2 regions of the Corynebacterium sp. 22-2729 genome follow, and region 2 is predicted to be linked to the other one. Evidence: predicted binding sites of a transcription regulator. Region 2 holds the regulator's gene; the other holds the start of a gene.
The links. Region 2 encodes LexA, which represses DNA repair genes until DNA is damaged. Its sites were predicted from a motif close to CGAACANNTGTTCG; they were not measured.
Positions count from the first base shown of each region.

Region 1 (3,409 bases), on a different contig from region 2:
GCACAGGTAGACAGCGTTTCCCCCTTACACACGACCACCCTTCACCCCGGATGACTATGCATAGAATATTCAAAGTGGGGGAAAGTGGGGCGCCCACACCCAACTCGCACACCGAAAAATAAGGTTTACCTTTTGAGTGCTAGCCTGAATTATGTAGCAAGTTCGATACCGACCAAGGAGATACGACATGCGCTACACAACCGGCAACTACGAGGCATGCACCCCACCCCTAGAGATCGAAAATGCCAGCGTGCTGGATAGGTTGTACTGACTCAAACTCGATGCCCCAACAATTCCCACATCGCGCCACGGTAAATCCCCGAAGAAGTAGAAGTCCCCTGACTCAAGGGTGAAACTAGCCCCAGCCGCAAACTAAAAACCACCGTCCTCCCGGCTGGGAGGCGGTGGTTTTCTTGTTCCGCAACGCTTTAACGCTCAAAGCGACGGCGGAAACTATCTTCCATCCGATCGCCGAGCCCGCCACCGGACGTTCCCTTCAGGGCACGTGCCTTGCGGGGCTTTCCCGCCTTGGAGCGCTTGATAGCTGCAGCCTCCGGATCCTCATTCGGCTGGAAAGCCAGCAAGCCACCACCGAACATGATCAAAAATCCGAGGACACTTAGAGCCACGAACCACAGCGACAGTTGAGAGGCTGCAATCCCACCAACCATCACCGTGAGCCCGAGAACAATGAGCGCGATAGAACGGATGTTGAAGTTCATTGTCCGCTTGCCATTGGTGGAAGCCTGCTTCGCCAGGCGCGGATCCTCAGCAATCAGCGCCTGTTCGATCTCCGCGAGCATCCTCTGCTCTTGCTCTGATAGAGCCATCGCGACCTCCCAATTCTTTGCGGCTACTTCTTCCAACGGACAACCCGCAGAAAAAGTTTCCAGCCCGGGTGCGCTCCACCCGTGTTTACCCCACCCACCCTACATCAACCTGCGGTTTTCAAACAATGATGTGCATTGTTTGAGGAGCTCTAGGCCACCTTTGGTAGGTAATCCACCGCCGCTCGCGCTAGGTCTACTAGATCGCAAGCATCGCGGTAAATCACGCCCCGGGAATCCGCAGGTATTCCCTGGCTAAGCCCCAAGCCAGCCCGGCTCGCCACTCGGGCATGCGCTTCAAAGGTTTCAGCCCAATCTTCAAGATCCGGGCGAAGCACCCTCAGCTTTGCCCACGCGCTCCCGGAAGGGCGACGCTTCCGCGAGGCCATCTCCCATTCAATCAACGCCCCTGCCGCCCTCAGCCCGGCGCGGTAGGCATATACGATCGCCTCTGGCTCGCGCAGTTCCGCTCGCGACAGTGCCAGCTGTCGCTCTGCCTCGTCCAGGAACCCCCTCGCGCCCAGGGAGCGACTGTACCTAGCCCGGGCTCCAATCTGCTTTTCCTGTACGGCCATCATTCTCATCCCCTAGTTTGCTCAGTCGCTGTTCTATGCAAGTTTTGGGTCTCACATTAGAAAGTTCCCTGGACACCACCCAGCCCCAAGCCGACAATAATCGAACACATGTCTTATTGTCTATTTTTGAGTTCATTCCGCCAGAAGGTGGCACTATTGTTTCCATGCCCCAGGACACGTACGCCCAACCAACTTCCGACGATTCCTCCCTGCGCGTATCCATCACCCCTGTCAACAACCGCCAGTTCATTGCGCGGCTCGACGAGCTCATCGACATTCACCTCGCCGCAATGAACTACCCCAAAGAGACCCATCCACAGCGCAAATCCCTGTGGTTCTACAACGCCTCCCAGCCGGACTTCACCTGCACCATGGCGCTCCTACACCACGCTGACGAAGCTCCAGACCCAGACAATTCACGCCAGCGTTGCATCGGAATCGGCTTCACCTTTCGCGGTTCCCCGCAAACATGGTGGTATCGGCAGGTCGCACGCGGCCTGGTTCTTAACGGATACTCCCGCACAGAGGTGTCCCGCATACTGCATACCTACGCAGAGCTCTCCGAGATACATGTCCTGCCCCCAGCGCAGGGTGAGGGCGTCGGCACCAAAATCCTCAACGACCTCCTCCAGCGAACGCCGCAGAGTACAGTGATGCTCTCCACTCCGGAGGTAGAAGGTGAAGCAAATGCCGCCTGGCAGCTTTATCGCCGAGCCGGGTTCACCGATGTGCTGCGAAACTTCAAGTTCCCTGCAGATCCGCGACCATTCGGCATCCTGCAGCGAACGTGCAACTAACTCACCAATAGCTCACCAATACAGGGCCACTGCTGGGCATCTAGCGACTCCACTACCGAGGTGCCTAGCGAACCATGTCGTGCCCAAGCCCCTGCCCCCATGCTGGCGCCATTCCCAAATTGTGCAGAACCTCCTGAGTAGCCCGCACGTTATTCATCGTCATGAAGTGCAGATCTGGCACGCCTTCGGCAATCAGGCGCTCCGCCATCTCGGTGGTCACCTCAATGCCCACCTCGCGAATGGCATCACGGTTAGCCACCTCATCTCCTGCAGCGGCATCGAGTAGACGCTTCTCCAATTCCGGTGGCAGGGCAGCACCCGCCAGCTCCATTTGGCGCCGCACGCTACGCAGCGACGTAATCGGCATAAGCCCTGGGATGATCGGCTTCTGCCCATGTTCCGGGTCCGCCTTGGCTAACCGGTCACGCAGACGCAGGTAATGGTCCACATCAAAGAACATCTGTGTAATGGAATACTGTGCCCCGGCGCGAAGTTTCGCCAAGGTGTATTCGGTATCTTGCTCTAGCGATCCGGTGCGGTAGTGACCTTCCGGGAAGCTGGCGATGCCGATGTCAAAGTCCGCACATTCGGGCATCTCACGAATCATGTCGATCAACTCGCTGGCGTAATTTAGACCACCCGGTGTAGCCACCCATTCAGCGTTAGGGTCGCCCGGCGGGTCGCCGCGCAGAGCTAGCAGATTGGTCAGCCCCAGCGATGCATAGGTGCGCAGCATCTCCCGCAGCTCTTCCTGTGTGTGCTGCACCAGCGTCATATGCACCAGAGTGGTCAGCGGCTTGGTGCCCAGTCGCTCGGCAACGCGCAGAGTGCGCTCGCGGGTGCTTCCGCCGGCGCCGTAGGTCACGGATACGAAGCTCACACCGAGATCGTGGAAAGCTTCCGCTGCATTCCAGAGCCGCTCCTCGGCAGCGTCATCGCGCGGCGGCATGAACTCGACAGAGAACGGTACACGCCCCGGCGTATGGAGGGAAAGTGACTGGGATACGGCAACCTGCCTGCGGATACTAGCCATACCCAAAGATCATATAGACAGAGCTGTCCATTTCAAGACATTGGCAATAATTCGCCGAAATTCGATACTCGCTCACCCCCACGCCCCGCCATACAAGCGTTCTTCGCACTTGACGCCCAACCGCTTAGAATGGAAAACCATGAGTACCGATGAGCAGGCAGCACACCCCTGGCGCCT
Region 1 is NZ_JBRBCA010000008.1:107,958-111,366, forward strand. It holds gene ACUY2T_RS07425 (DUF3040 domain-containing protein) at 429-830, opposite strand; gene ACUY2T_RS07430 (SAV_6107 family HEPN domain-containing protein) at 980-1,405, opposite strand; gene ACUY2T_RS07435 (GNAT family N-acetyltransferase) at 1,567-2,199, shown strand; gene metF (methylenetetrahydrofolate reductase [NAD(P)H]) at 2,264-3,232, opposite strand; gene ACUY2T_RS07445 (polyprenyl synthetase family protein) at 3,372-3,409, shown strand, end outside.
Region 1: ACUY2T_RS07430 (SAV_6107 family HEPN domain-containing protein) is a predicted target of LexA. The motif match lies at 1,504-1,517, and genes of this name have one in related genera.

Region 2 (3,409 bases):
TCAAGGAGGTGCGCTGGATGATCGAGGAGTTTCGAGTCAGCCTCTTTGCGCAGAACCTAGGCACAGCGCATTCGGTATCCCTGCAGCGTATCCGTAAGAAATTGGAGAAGATCCGTTAGCTGTCGTCGCCTTCAGACTCTTCAGGATGCTGGGCTAGAGACTGGCGGTGGGCACGCAGCGATTCGATTTCCTGCTCGAAGTCTTCGGCACAATTAAAAGACTTATACACGGAGGCGAAACGCAGATAAGCCACCTCGTCCAAGGTTCGGAGTGGATCCAAGATCGCCAGGCCGATCTGGTTTGCGGGTACTTGGGAGCCATGTGTCACTCGAACGGCTTGTTCCACTTCGTGTGCCAGACGCTTTAATGCGTCGTCGGAGACGTCGCGCCCCTGACATGCCCGACGCACGCCCTTGATAACTTTTTCTCTACTGAATTCCTCGGTCACTCCATTGCGCTTCACTACCAACAGAACAGACCTTTCAATAGTGGTGAAGCGGGTCTGGCATTGACTGCATTCGCGACGACGTCGGATAGAAACACCCATCTCAATGGATCGCGAATCAACAACGCGGGATGAATCTGAGCTACAGGAGGGGCACAACACCCTTCTCAGCTTAGTCGCCCCTCCCCCGACACAGAAGCTGAACTATGGGATGAGAAGAGGCGCAAACCCAAGCAGCGTGGACATCACTCCAAGGGAGACCGCGGTTCCACCAGGCGAGTGAATGATTCGCTCCGTTCGTGCGCGAACTCTATCTACCCATCCCATTTGATTGTCGAACAGGCATTCGTTTGCGCCGGAGATGCGATCCATCTTGCGGCGCGGAATCGAACGCGCAACAGGTGCAGAAGAATACCCAAAGGTGTTCGAATTACCCCTAGAATCCAGTGCTTCCCAATTAGGCTTAAGAACTTGAGGCCTACGAAGTGGCGCAACCCGATCATCAGGAAGCACACGGACATGCGATGCAGACTGGACAGTAGTTGCGGGACGAATGATCGAGGTGGTCATGTGGCTACTCCTTTACAATGCGACGTAAGGCCAATCAGCAAAGCGCCTTAGCGCCTACGTCTTATTCCCTTGGCTGTTGCCCTAGTGAACCATTCACGCCCGACAGGGAACTTCAAAAATTCTGGTTTCTAGATCATCTGTTCGAATCTCGAACACAGCACAAAATTTAGCACGCATGTTCGAACATGTCTAGACAAATCTAAACTTTTTCGAACACATATACTAGAAATGCGTTCTATTTCGGGTAGTGTGGATGCAGATCGCGAAATACCGATAAAGAGACCCCGCCGGAATGAGGTATAACCGTGTCCACCGACCAACCCACCGAAAGCCCTTCCCCTCGCCCTAAGCTTGGGCGTCCTCCGAAGTCCGAGGCTGACAAGCGTGCGGAGAAGCAAGCTCAGAAGGACGGCAAGAAGCCAGCCCTAAGCACTCGCCAGCGCCGCATTCTCGAAGTCATTCGCGATTCGACGGTCATCCGCGGTTACCCGCCAAGTATTCGCGAAATTGCCGATGCTGTAGGACTGCACTCGACGTCATCGGTTTCTTATCATCTCACCCAGCTGGAGAAGCGCGGACATCTACGCCGCGATGGCAAGCGACCTCGCGCGGTTGATGTGCGCTCCTTCGACGGCGTGCAACTCCCGGCCCAGACTAAACCCACGCCGCAAGCAGCTACTCCGCCCCCGACTTCCGACGAGGGAGAGCTCATGCCAGAGGCCACCTACGTCCCGGTTGTGGGGCAGATCGCCGCTGGCGCCCCGATCCTTGCAGAGCAAAATGTTGAGGCTCACTTCCCACTACCACAGGAGTTGGTAGGTAACGGAGAGCTCTTCTTGTTGCAGGTCGTGGGCGAGTCTATGCATGATGCCGGCATCTTCAACGGAGACTGGGTCGTGGTTCGCTCCCAGGCCGTCGCCGAGTTCGGCGATTTTGTCGCCGCCATGATCGACGGTGAGGCCACCGTAAAGGAGTTCCAAAAGGATGCCGACGGACTGTGGCTTATCCCCCACAACCCCCTGTTCGAACCTATCCCTGCCGAGGAAGCAACCATCCTAGGTAAGGTCGCAGCGGTTCTGCGCAAGATTTAACTCCCCCCTATTGGTTCTGACGCCGCCGTCTCCGACCCGCTTGGCACTAAAGTAGCGCCTATGGAATCAGCAGAACGGCGCCGTCAAATAGCCTCCCTCACCGCCATTCACGGCAGGGTTACTGTGAATGAACTGGCGGAGAAGTTCGGCGTCACCGCGGAAACAATTCGCCGCGACCTCGCGATTCTCTCTGACGGCGGTGAGCTCTTCCGCATCCACGGCGGAGCGGTTCCGGCGCAGGATTTCCGTACAGACTTCACCACTCTTGCCACACGTTCAAAGGCATCTCTCGGAGCCAAGCGGTCAATCGCCCAAGCTGCAGTAAAGCTCCTTCCGGAAACAGGCAGCACCATCTTCATCGATGCAGGTACCACCACGGGCGTCTTTGCCGAGGCCATCGCCGAAGCCAATGCCACAAACGATCCCAAGCTGATGGCACCGAAGCTCAATATCGTCACGAACTCTTTCTTTATTGCCACCACATTGGCGGAATCCCCCCGTTGCGATGTCCAACTAATCGGTGGGCACGTCCGCGCCCTGTCTCAGGCCGTCGTTGGCGACCTTGCCACCCGCGCCCTCGGCGTCCTCCATGCCGATGTTGCATTCATTGGAACCAATGCCCTTACTATCGATCATGGGCTATCCACTCCCGATGCCCAAGAAGGAGCAATCAAGCGCTCTATGGTGGCAAACTCCGACCGCGTAGTCGCTCTGTGCGATTCCACGAAGTTTGGCCTGGACTATCTGGTGAGCTTCGCAACTATCCAGGACATCAGTGCCGTCGTGACCGACGAGGACGCCCCGCAGCCCTACGTTTCCGAGCTGCGCAATCTCGGTATCGACGTCAGCTTTGGCAGCTAGTCTGCGGCTCTGAACTCCTGCAACTCCCCTGCCACTACATTCGGCAAACGAACCTCTAGTTTCGTTCCCTCTGCGTCATAGTCCTCTGCAATTACCGTTCCCAGTTCGTGGACTTTGGCCACGATATCGCCGCGGTCAAAAGGCACGTGCAACGTGACATGGGAATCCAGGGAATTCAGGAACAACTCCAGCTGAGCCTCCAGCTCGGCAATCCCTTCACCTGTTTTCGCCGACACAAAGACGGCATCCGGCACTCGGTGACGTAGTTCGGCGAGCACCAGTGGGTCCGCGGTATCGATCTTGTTCACCACCAGAATTTCCGGTGGCGCCTCCTGTCCGGATTCCTCGACGATCCCGCCGATCACTGTGTTCACAGCCTTGATCTGCTCCAGTGGGAAAGGATCGGAACCATCCACAACGTGCAAAACCACGTCGGCTGCCA
Region 2 is NZ_JBRBCA010000010.1:65,203-68,611, reverse strand. It holds gene hrpA (ATP-dependent RNA helicase HrpA) at 1-119, shown strand, start outside; gene nrdR (transcriptional regulator NrdR) at 116-607, opposite strand; gene lexA (transcriptional repressor LexA) at 1,321-2,106, shown strand; gene ACUY2T_RS08425 (DeoR/GlpR family DNA-binding transcription regulator) at 2,167-2,967, shown strand; gene hflX (GTPase HflX) at 2,964-3,409, opposite strand, start outside.